DNA from 2 places in the Micromonospora sp. NPDC047670 genome. Region 1 is predicted to be linked to the other one. Evidence: riboswitches for the same ligand, from Rfam matches in the RefSeq annotation. Region 1 holds a riboswitch; the other holds the start of a gene.

Region 1 (5,635 bases):
GGTGGCCGGCCGGCTCGCGGAGGCCGGGCTGACCGTCGTCGGCGTCGAGCGCGACCTGGTCGGCGGGGAGTGCCCCTACTGGGGCTGCATCCCGAGCAAGATGATGATCAGGGCGGCCAACGCGATCGCCGAGGCGCGCCGGATCGACGGGCTCGCCGGCGCCGCCGAGGTCCGGCCCGACTGGGCGCCGGTGGCGAAGCGGATCCGCGAGGAGGCCACCGACACCTGGGACGACACGGTCGCGGTGGAACGCTTCACCGGCAAGGGCGGCCGGTTCGTCCGGGGCAGCGCCCGCCTCGACGGCCCCGGCCGGGTCCGGGTCGGCGAGCGGGTGTTCCAGGCCCGGCACGGGATCGTGCTGGGCACCGGCACCAAGCCGTCCGTGCCGCCGGTCGACGGGCTGGCCGACACGCCGTACTGGACCAACCGCCAGGCGATCGAGGTCGAGGAGCTGCCGGAGTCGCTGCTGGTGCTGGGCGGCGGCGCGATCGGTCTGGAGCTGGCCCAGGTCTTCGCCCGGTTCGGGGTCCGGGTCACCGTCGTCGAGGCGGCGGACCGGGTGCTCGCCGTCGAGGAGCCCGAGGCGTCCGAGGTGGCCGCCGCCGCGCTGCGCGCCGACGGCGTCCAGATCCACACCGGGGTGCGGGCGGAGCGGGTCGGCCACGACGGGCGCGGCTTCACCCTGCGCGGGGCCGGCGGGGCGCGGTTCACCGCCGAGCGGCTGCTGGTGGTGACCGGCCGCCGGGCCCACCTGGACGAGCTGGGCCTGGACACCGTCGGGGTGGACGCCGGGCAGCGTTACCTGGTTGTCGACGACCGGCTGCACGTCACGGAGGGGATCTGGGCGGTCGGCGACGTCACCGGCGAGGGGGCGTTCACCCACGTCGCGATGTACCAGGCGGGAATCGTCGTCGCCGACGTGCTCGACCACGTCGCGCGCGCCGACGGCGGGCCGGACGCCAGCGGGACCGCCCGCGTGACGGGCGGCGCGGTCGGCGCGTCGGGCGCCGCCGGGGCGGACGGTTCCGCCGGCGCGGTGCCGCGCGCCGACTACCGCGCGCTGCCCCGGGTCACCTTCACCGACCCCGAGGTCGGCGCGGTCGGCCTCACCGAACGGCAGGCCCGCGAGCGGGGGATCAACGTGCAGGTCGGCCTCTCCGAGCTGCCGTCGTCGGCGCGGGGCTGGATCCACAAGAGCGGCAACGAGGGCTTCGTCAAGCTGGTCGCCGACGCCGACCGGGGCGTACTGGTCGGCGCGACGTCGGTCGGCCCGGCCGGCGGCGAGGTGCTCTCCGGGCTGGCGGTGGCGGTGCACGCGGCCGTGCCGCTCGGCCGGCTCCGGCAGATGATCTACGCGTACCCGACGTTCCACCGGGCGATCGAGGACGCCCTGCGCAACCTCCGCTAGGCGGCCGGGCGCGGATCCCGCCGCCGTCGGCCCAAGGGGATCAGCGTGTCTCTGCCGGTCGGGGGCGGACCAGGGTCGCGCCCAGCGCGGCGCCGACCACGCAGGCCACCCCGACCGCCTGCGGCCAGGCCAGCACCTCGCCCAGCAGGACCAGCCCGACCAGCGCGCCGATCGCCGGCTCCAGGCTGAGCAGGATCGCGAAGACCCGGGCCGGCATCCGGCGCAGCGCGGCCAACTCCGCCGAGTACGGCAGCACCGACGACAGCAGCGCCACCGCGACGCCCAGCGCGAGGGTCCACGGGTCGAGCAGCGCCGTGCCGCTGCCGGCGACCCCGAACGGCAGTACGGCCAGTGCGGCGACGGCCATCCCCAGCGCGAGACCCCGGCTGCCCGGCACGCGGGCGCTGACCGCCTTGCCGAGCAGCACGTACCCGGCCCAGCCGACCGCGATGGCGACGCAGAGCAGCAGCCCCACCCGGTCCAGCCCGGTCCCGCCGAGCCCGCTGATCAGCAGCACCCCGCCGCCGGCCAGGACCGCCCACGCCACGTCGGCGGGGCGGCGGCTGCCGGCGAGCGACACCAGCAACGGCCCCGCGAAGCCGATGGTGACCGCGACGCCGAGCGGCACCCGGTGCAGGGCCGCGTAGAAGGCGAGGTTCATCAGCGCCAGGGTGAGCCCGAACGCCCCGACCAGGCCGGCGGTGCGCCAGCCCAGCCGCAGCCCGGGCCGGGCGACGAGCAGCAGGATCAGCGCGGCGAAGCCGAGCCGCAGCGTGGTCGTACCGCCGGCGCTGGTGCTGCCGAAGAGCTGCTTGGCGACGGCCGCCCCGACCTGGGTGGAGAGCATGCCCAGCAGCATCAGCAGGGGCGGCGGCACGGCCCGGGGCCGGCCGAGGGCGACGGTCAGCCGGGCCGCCGGGTGGCCGGCCGGCAGCGGGCGGGAGGCGAGTGCGTACACCCGGACCACGGTGCTCGCGGACGGCGCGCCGCGCGACCGGATTTCCACGCCCGCCCCGGCGACGCCGGGCACCCGCCCGTCGGCGGTGCGCCGCCGATCCCGCTACCATGCCGGGCGGCACGATCATGTGAGGTGCCCCGCGCGAGCGGGGAGAATCGGGAAGCCGGTGCGAATCCGGCACGGGCCCGCCGCGGTGACCGGGGAGCCACCGTCCACGCGCGAGAGCGCAGCCACTGGCCCGGACGGGCCGGGAAGGCGGACGGCCAGGCGTCGATCCGGGAGTCCGAAGACCGGCCTCGCGTCAGGTGCCCACGCCCGGAGCGTGGGCCGAGCGCAGCGGGAGCCTGCCTTGGATCTGTACGACGTCATCCACCGCCGCCGGGACGTACGCGCCCAGTTCACCGGGGCGCCGGTGCCCGAGGAGACGCTGCACCGCGTGCTGGCGGCGGCGCACGCGGCGCCGAGCGTCGGCTACTCCCAGCCCTGGGACTTCATCGTCGTGCGGGACCCGGAGCTGCGGCGCCGGTTCCACGAGCACGTCCACACCGAGCGGGAGACCTTCGCCGCCACGCTGGAGGGGGAGGCGGCCGAGCGGTTCGCCCGCATCAAGATCGACGGGGTGCTGGAGTCCACCCTGTCGGTGGTGGTCACCTACGACCCGGCCCGGGGCGGCCCCGCCGTGCTCGGCCGGCACGCCATCGCCGACACGGGGCTCTACTCGGCCTGCCTCGCCATCCAGAACCTCTGGCTGGCCGCGACCGCCGAAGGGCTCGGCGTCGGTTGGGTGTCGTTCTACCGCGAGCCGTGGCTGGCGGACCTGCTCGGCATCCCCGACGGCGTACGGCCGGTGGCGTGGCTCTGCGTCGGCCCGGTCACCCACTTCGAGCGCGTGCCCGACCTGGCCCGGCACGGCTGGCGGCAGAAGCGCCCGCTGGCCGAGGCGATCCACCACGACCGCTGGACGCCCCCGGGCCCCTGACCCAACCACCGGCGGACCCGGCTGGCGGACCCGGCCGGCGCGGACGCAGGCGGCCGGCGGCGCAACTTCCCGGAAAGAGTCGCCTCCCGGCGTGCCGAGGCCACTCTTTCCGGGAAGTTGCGCCTCTCGGCTCTGCCGGGCGCCGACCTCACCGCCTCGGGGGCGGCGCGTCCGGTTGTGGGCCGGCAGGGGCCTCGTCACGTACCGCTGCGGATCCGTCACCGGCGACCGGTTTGCGGCCGCTCCTGCCGGGAAGTCGGTACGGGTGCGAGCACTGATGACGAAGATCGAGCAGGCCTCCGGGCTGGACCGGATCGGCGACCGGTTGCAGCGCGCCGTCCAGGCCACCCTCCGTCCGCAGCGGGTCCGTGACCTGCTGCACGGCGTCTGGCTGGGGCACCCGTTGCACCCCGCGATGGTGCAGGTGCCGGTCGGCGCGTGGATCAGCACCGCGGTGCTGGACCTGATGCCGGGGCAGCGCAGGGCCGCCACCACGCTCTGCGCGGTGGGCACCGTCAGCGCGCTGCCGGCGGCGGTCGCCGGGCTCAACGACTGGGCGGCGCTCGCCCGCGACCAGCGCCGGATCGGCCTGGTGCACGCCGCCTCCAACAGCGTGGGCCTGGCGTTCTACGCCGGCTCGGTCGCCGCCCGGATGTCCGGCCGGCACAACCTCGGCCGTACGCTGGGTTTCCTCGGGCTCAGCGCCGCGAGCATGGGGGCTTACCTCGGCGGACACCTGGCGTACAAGCAGGGCGCGCAGGTCAACCAGAGCATCTCCGAACTGCACCGGATGAGCGACGGCTGGCACTCGATCGCCGACATGGCCACTCTGCCGCAGCGGAAGCTGATCACCCGGGAGGTCGACGACGTCTCGGTGATCCTCTACCGACACGGCGACGACGTGACCGTGATGCTGGAGCGGTGCCCGCACCAGAGCGGCCCGCTCGGCGAGGGCGAGGTGCGGGAGGTCGACGGGCACGAGTGCGTGGTCTGCCCCTGGCACGGCAGCACGTTCCGGCTCAACGGCGGCGAGGTCGTGCACGGGCCGTCCGGCAACGACCAGCAGGTCCTGCCCACCCGCATCGTCAACGGCATGCTGGAGACCCGCCTCCCCTGACCGCCCCCGCCGCACCCTCCCGCCTGCCGTCGTTGTCGTCCTGATCGGCGTGCCCCGCAGCAACGTCCTGGCCGGAGCGCGAGTCCCGGCGTGGGTCAGGGGCGGCGGTGGCGGCCGACGGGGCCTTCCCGGGTGGCGTCGGCGTGCGCCCGCGCCTGGGCACCGACCACCGGTCCGGCGTGCCGGTTCCCGCTCGCGCCGCCGTGCCCGCTCGCGCCGTGCTGGCCGCTTGCGCCGCCGTGCCCGCTTGCGCCGCCGTGCCCGCTCGCGCCGTGCTGGCCGCTTGCGCCGCCGTGCCCGCTTGCGCCGCCGTGGCCGCTTGCCCCGCGGTGGCTGCTCGCGCCGCCGCCGGCACCTGAGCGGCGTGCCGTGCTGGTGCCGGCCGGTACGGGGGCGGGGCGGCGGCGCAGGCCCAGGACCGCGCCGATCTGCGCGCCGACGATGCTCGCCACCGCCAGGACGGCGGAGACCGCGAGCGGCCGGTTCACCCGGTCGGGCTCGCCGGGCCGGGCCGCCCCGACGGTCACCGTCGGACCGTCGTCGCCGGGCGCGTCCGCCGGCGGCGCGGGGGCCTCCGCCGGCGGGGGTGACGTCGGCCGCTCCGGCGCGGCCTGTTCCGGCGCGGCCTGTTCCGGCGCGGGCCGGGGGGCCGGGGCGGTTGGTGCGGGGCGGGCGACGAGGTGGCCGGTGGCGTGCCGGCGGGCACCCCGGTCCTCGGCCTCCTGCGGGAGCCTCAGCAACTGGCCCGGGTGGATCCGGTCCGGGTCGGCGAGCCGGTTCAGCGCGGCCAGCTCGCGGTAGTCGCCGAAGTCGTCCAGGTAGCGCTGGGCGACGGTGCCCAGGTGGTCGCCCCGGGCGACCCGGTAGACCGCCGGGTCTTCGTCCGGGTCCGCCGGAACAGGCTGGACCGCCGGGGCGGCGCGGGTCACCGGGCCGGCCCGGCCCGCGACCGGCTGGACGGTCGGGGCGGCGGAGTCCGGCCAGGCGGCCCGGGGCGTGACCGCCGCCGCGGTCGCCGTGGTCGGCGCCGGCGGGGCGTACGGGCCGGCGACCGCAGTGGCCGCGCTCGCCGCCGGGCTGGCCGCGACGATCAGCGCGACCGACCCGACGAGCGCGGCGGCCGCCCGCTGCTGGCGGCTCATGCCGGGCAGCCGGGGCGCCGGCCGGCGCAGC
Region 2 (5,635 bases), on a different contig from region 1:
CCCCCGGGTGACGGCGACCGCGACGCCGGGCAGGCCGGTCTCCTCGCGGTACTCGCGGACGAGGGCGTCGACGGCGCCGGCGTCGATCCCCGCCGGAGGGTCGACCGGCGGCGCCGGGGTCGGCGCGGCGGCGAGCGCCACCGCACCCGCCAGGACGAGAAGTCGCGTGATCATGAACGGAGTCTCGGCCGCCGGGGCGTCCCCGCACGTCGGACCGCGGTCGGGCGCGGGCGTCGGACCGTGGTCCGATGCCCCGGGCCGCACCCGTGGATACGGTGTGCTGGTGGTCACCTGGGAACGGCTCGGGCCGCGGCGGCTGACGGCGCTCGACGCGCTGCCGGGGGTCGCCCTCGTGCTCCTGACGGCGGTCCGGACGCCCGCGCCGCTCGCCGTGGGCCTGGCCCTGCTGTTCGGGCCGCCGCTGGCCGTGCGCCGCCGCCGGCCGGTGCCGGTGCTCGTCGTCGTGGCGATCGCCGGGTCGGTGGCGGCCGCCGTCGGCACCGCCGGTGAGGCCGTGGTGTTCGCGATCGCGTACGCGCTCTGGCCGGTCGCCCTGTCCGCCCCCACCCGGCGGGCCGTGTCGGCGCTCGCCGGGGTCGCCGCGGCCGTCACGGCCGCGGCGGTGGTGGGCGCGACGGTCCCCGGACTGCCGGTCGTCCCGACCCCGGCGGGACAGGAGTCGTTCGCCGCCACCCCGGTGCCGGTCCTGCTCTACGCCGCGACCGTCCTCGCCGGCTCGTGGGCGCTGGCCCGCGCGGTACGCGCCCGGCGGCGGCACGCCGCCCAGGTCGCCGAGCTGCGCGCCGGCCGGGCGGTGGCCGAGGAACGGCTGCGCATCGCCCGCGACATCCACGACGTGGTCGGGCACAGCCTCAGCCTCATCGCGATGAAGGCGGCGGTCGCGAACCACCTCGCGGAGAGCCATCCCGGACAGGGCCGGGCGGCGCTGGCGGCGATCGAGCGGGTCAGCCGGACGGCCCTCGACGACGTCCGGGTCGTGCTCGGCGCCCTGCGCGACCCGGCCGACACCGCACCGAGCTTCACCGAACTCGACCGGCTGGTCGGGGACGTCCGTGCCGCCGGCGTCACCGTCGACGTCGACCGGGCGGCCGACCTGTCGCGGGTGCCGGCGGCCGTGCGGGCCTCGGCGTACCGCATCGCGCAGGAGGCGCTCACCAACGTGCTGCGCCACGCCGGCCCGGCGCGCTGCCGGCTCACCGTCGCGACCGAGCCCGGGGCGCTGAGCGTCGCCGTCGTCGACGACGGACGGGCGGGGCGCGGGTTGGGACCCGGCCACGGCCTGCGGGGGATGCGCGAACGGGCGGCGATGCACGGCGGCACCCTGGAGGCCGGCCGCGCGCCTGGCGGCGGGTTCGCCGTCCGCGCCCGGCTGCCGTTCACCCCGGCGGTGCCGGACGATGGGTGAGCCGGTGCGCGTGCTCCTGGCCGACGACGAGGCGCTGCTGCGCGGCACCCTCCGCCTGCTGGTCGACGCCACCCCCGGCATGACGGTGGTGGCCGAGGCGGGCACCGGGCGCGAGGCCGTCGAGCTCGCGAGGACACACTCGCCCGACGTGGTCCTGATGGACGTCAGGATGCCCGAAATGGACGGCATCACCGCCACCGGGCAGGTCACCGCTGGCCGGGACGCGCCCCGGGTGCTCGTCCTCACCACGTTCGACCTCGACGAGTACGTGTACCGGGCGCTGCGGGCCGGGGCGAGCGGCTTCCTGCTCAAGGACACCCCGCCCGTACGGCTGCTCGACGCGATCAGGGTGGTCGCCGCGGGCGAGGCGTTGCTGGCCCCGAGCGTCACCCGCCGGCTCATCGCCGAGTTCGTCCGCACGCCGGCGGCGCGCCGGGCGCCGGGGAGGCTCGACGGGGTGACCCCGCGGGAACGGGACGTGTTGACGTTGATCACCCGAGGGCTCTCCAACGCCGAGATCGAGCAGCACCTGCACCTCAGCCGGGGCACCGTCAAGACGCACATCGGCCGCCTGATGACGAAGCTGGCCGCCCGTGACCGGGCGCAACTGGTGATCGCGGGCTACGAATCGGGGCTCGCCGACCGGTGAGAAGTGGCATCGGCAGCCGTGAACGCCGCGACCCGTGCCGGCGGCGGGTGCCGGATCCCCGTACGCCGGAGCACCCCTGGTGGGAAGGCGGAACGACCCCGGTACGCCCGGCGCGGGCGGGGGCGGAAGGGCGCGGCGCGGGCGGGCCGTTCCCCGTTGCGCGTCGTCGGTTCCCGGCCCGACGGGAATTGCCGACCGATCGACCGACGACACTGCCTGAACGGGCGCGGTCGAACGGTTGATCGCCGTCCGTCGATCGAGTGGGGGCCTCCCGCCCGGGTGGGGTGACGTTGACCGGCTGCCCGGGGGTGTGGCAGCATTCGCGGCCTGACGGCAGTGAAGGAAGCCGGTGCGATTCCGGCGCGGTCCCGCCACTGTCACCGGGGAGCGATCCCCCCTCGTGAGTCACGGCCGTGCGTGCGCGGTTGGAAGACCGGGGGTGAGCGTCGATCCGGGAGCCAGGATACTTCGGCCGTCGGGAGTGACCCCAGGGCGTGGACACCCGAGGAGGACCCGATGACGCACCCCGTCTCCGCCGTCGACGACCATCGTCGCATCGTGCCCCGGCGCGACAGCGCGCCGCCGAGCAGCCGCAGCTCCGCAGCCCCGTCCGGCCGTCGCGCCACGCGCCCGGCCCGGCGTGGTGTGCCCACCCCCGGCCGCCGCGCCGCCCGTCCCTGACGCCCGTACCGCGCCGCCCGATCCCGCCGGCCCGCCGGTGAGCCGCGTCCCGGCCCGCCGGAACCGCTGAACCGCGCCCACCCCTCGCCTCGCCCCGGTCGTCCCCGCGCCGGCCCGGGCGTCACTCTCCGGAGCTGTCCGTGCGCATCCTGCTGTTGTCCACCGCCGACACCGACCTGCTCGCCGCCCGCGCCAGCGGCGCCGACTACCGGCTCGCCAACCCCGCCCGGGTCGCCGCCGACGACGTGCCGGCGCTGCTCGACGGCGCCGACCTCGCGGTCGTACGCCTGCTCGGCGGCCGGCAGGCGTGGCCGGACGGGCTCGCCACGGTCCTCGCCTCCGGCGTGCCGACGGTCGTGCTCAGCGGCGAGTCCCTGCCGGACGCGCAGCTGATGGCGGCCTCCACCGTCCCCGCCGGCGTGGCCACCCAGGCGCTGGCCTACCTGGTCGAGGGCGGGCCGGAGAACCTCGCCCAGCTCGCCCGCTTCCTCTCCGACACGGTGCTGCTCACCGGCGAGGGGTTCGCCCCGCCCGCGCCCACCCCGACGTACGGCGTCCACGGCGACCGCCCGGCGCATCCCGAGCGGCCGACGGTCGGGATCGTCTTCTACCGGGCGCACGCCCTCGCCGGGAACACCGGGTTCGTCGACGCCCTCGCCGACGCGGTCGACGCGGCCGGCGGCAACCCGCTGCCCATCTTCTGCGGCTCGCTGCGCGGCCTCACCGCCGGCGCGGGGCCGCTCGGGCTCTTCGCCCGCTGCGACGCCCTGCTGGTCACGGTGCTCGCCGCCGGCGGCACGGTCGCCGCGGACGCCTCGGGCGGGGGCGACGAGGACGCCTGGGACGTGGGCGCCCTCGCCGCCCTCGACGTGCCGGTGATCCAGGCGCTCTGCCTCACCAGCACCCGTGAGCAGTGGGCCGCCAGCGACGCCGGGCTGTCCCCGCTGGACGCCGCGATGCAGGTGGCCATCCCCGAGTTCGACGGCCGGATCGTCACCGTTCCGTTCTCGTTCAAGCGGATCGACGCCGACGGGCTCTCCAGCTACGTCGCCGACCCGGAACGGGCCGCCCGGGTCGCCGGCATCGCCGTGCGGCACGCCCGGCTGCGGCACGTGCCCAACGCCGACAAGCGCCTCGCCGTCGTGCTCAGCTCCTACCCGACCAAGCACTCCCGGGTCGGCAACGCCGTCGGACTGGACACCCCGGCCTCGGCGGTCCGGCTGCTCGCCGCGCTGGCCGAGGCCGGCTACCACCTCGGCGACGCCCCGGTGCCCGACGACGGCGACGCGCTCATCCACGCGCTCATCGCCGCCGGCGGACACGACGTCGAGTGGCTCACCCCCGAACAGCTCGCCGCCGCCGAGGCGCGGGTGCCCGGGGAGGTCTACCGGCGCTGGTTCGACCAGGTGCCGGCGGAGCTGCGGGAGCGGATGCTCGCCCACTGGGGGGAGCCGCCCGGCGGGCTCTACACCGACGACGGGGACATCGTGCTCGCCGGGCTGCGCTTCGGCAACGTGGTGCTGCTGATCCAGCCGCCGCGCGGCTTCGGGGAGAACCCGATCGCCATCTACCACGACCCGGACCTGCCGCCGAGCCACCACTACCTGGCCGCGTACCGCTGGCTGGCCGCGCCGGCCGCCGACGGCGGCTTCGGCGCGGACGCGGTGGTGCACCTGGGCAAGCACGGCACCCTGGAGTGGCTGCCCGGCAAGGGCCTCGGGCTGGCCGCCGACTGCGCCCCCGACGCCGTCCTCGGCGACCTGCCGCTGGTCTACCCGTTCATCGTCAACGACCCCGGCGAGGGCACCCAGGCCAAGCGCCGGGCGCACGCCGTCGTCGTCGACCACCTGGTGCCGCCGATGGCCCGCGCCGAGACGTACGGCGACCTGGCGAAGCTGGAGCAGCTCCTCGACGAGTACGCCACCGTGCAGGCGCTCGACCCGGCCAAGGTGCCCACCGTGCAGGCCCAGATCTGGCAGCTCGTCCGCGCCGCCGAGCTGCACCACGACCTGCACACCGAGGACATGCCCGCCGCCGACGACTTCGACGACTTCGTGCTGCACCTCGACGGCTACCTCTGCGAGGTCAAGGACGTGCAGATCCGCGACGGCCTGCACATCCTGGCCGCCGCGCCCACCGGCGAGCCCCGGGTCAACCTCGTCCTCGCCGTGCTGCGGGCCCCGCAGGTCTGGGGCGGCGCCCGCGCCCTGCCCGGCCTGCGCCAGGCCCTCGCCGCCGCGTACGGGCTGGACGAGCAGGCGCTGCTCGCCGAGCCGGGACAGCGACTGGCCCTGCCCGGGGCGCTGACCGAGGCCGTCGACGGGCCGGCCGGCACCGCCGCCGACGCCGTCGACCTGATCGAGGCCCTCGCGCGCCGGCTGGTCGTCGGCATGGAGACCCTCGGCTGGGACGCCGACAAGGTCGACGCGGTGGTCGAGGAGGTCACCGGCCGGGCCGTCCCGGACGCCGCCGCCGTGCTCCGCTTCGCCGCCACCGAGCTGGTGCCCCGGCTGGACCGCACGACCGACGAGATCGACCGGGTGGTGGGCGCCCTCGACGGGCGGTTCGTGCCGCCGGGCCCGTCCGGCTCGCCCACCCGGGGCCTGGTCAACGTGCTCCCCACCGGCCGGAACTTCTACTCCGTGGACCCGAAGGCCATCCCCAGCCGCAACGCCTGGGACGTCGGGGTCGCGCTCGCCGACTCGCTGCTCGCCCGGCACCTCGCCGACACCGGCGAGTACCCGCGCTCCGTCGGCCTCACCGTCTGGGGCACCAGCGCCATGCGCACCCAGGGCGACGACATCGCCGAGGTCCTGGCGCTGCTCGGCTGCCGCCCGACGTGGGACGACCGCTCCCGCCGGGTCACCGGGGTCGAGGTG

The links. A riboswitch is a leader RNA that binds a small molecule or an ion and turns the genes downstream of it on or off. The one in region 1 is predicted to bind cobalamin.
Region 2: linked by a shared signal. The riboswitch ahead of cobN (cobaltochelatase subunit CobN) and the one ahead of bluB (5,6-dimethylbenzimidazole synthase) in region 1 are both predicted to bind cobalamin.

The regions. Positions count from the first base shown of each region.
Region 1 covers NZ_JBIDDA010000001.1:90,257-95,891, forward strand. The annotation lists gene ACGF7U_RS00425 (dihydrolipoyl dehydrogenase family protein) at 1-1,408, shown strand, start outside; gene ACGF7U_RS00430 (DMT family transporter) at 1,449-2,366, opposite strand; cobalamin riboswitch at 2,480-2,680, shown strand; gene bluB (5,6-dimethylbenzimidazole synthase) at 2,716-3,345, shown strand; gene ACGF7U_RS00440 (Rieske 2Fe-2S domain-containing protein) at 3,623-4,462, shown strand; partial or broken gene ACGF7U_RS00445 (LysM peptidoglycan-binding domain-containing protein) at 4,837-5,635, opposite strand, start outside.
Region 2 covers NZ_JBIDDA010000008.1:148,855-154,489, forward strand. The annotation lists gene ACGF7U_RS20700 (serine hydrolase domain-containing protein) at 1-174, opposite strand, end outside; gene ACGF7U_RS20705 (sensor histidine kinase) at 284-1,426, shown strand; gene ACGF7U_RS20710 (response regulator) at 1,419-2,075, shown strand; cobalamin riboswitch at 2,415-2,544, shown strand; gene cobN (cobaltochelatase subunit CobN) at 2,897-5,635, shown strand, end outside.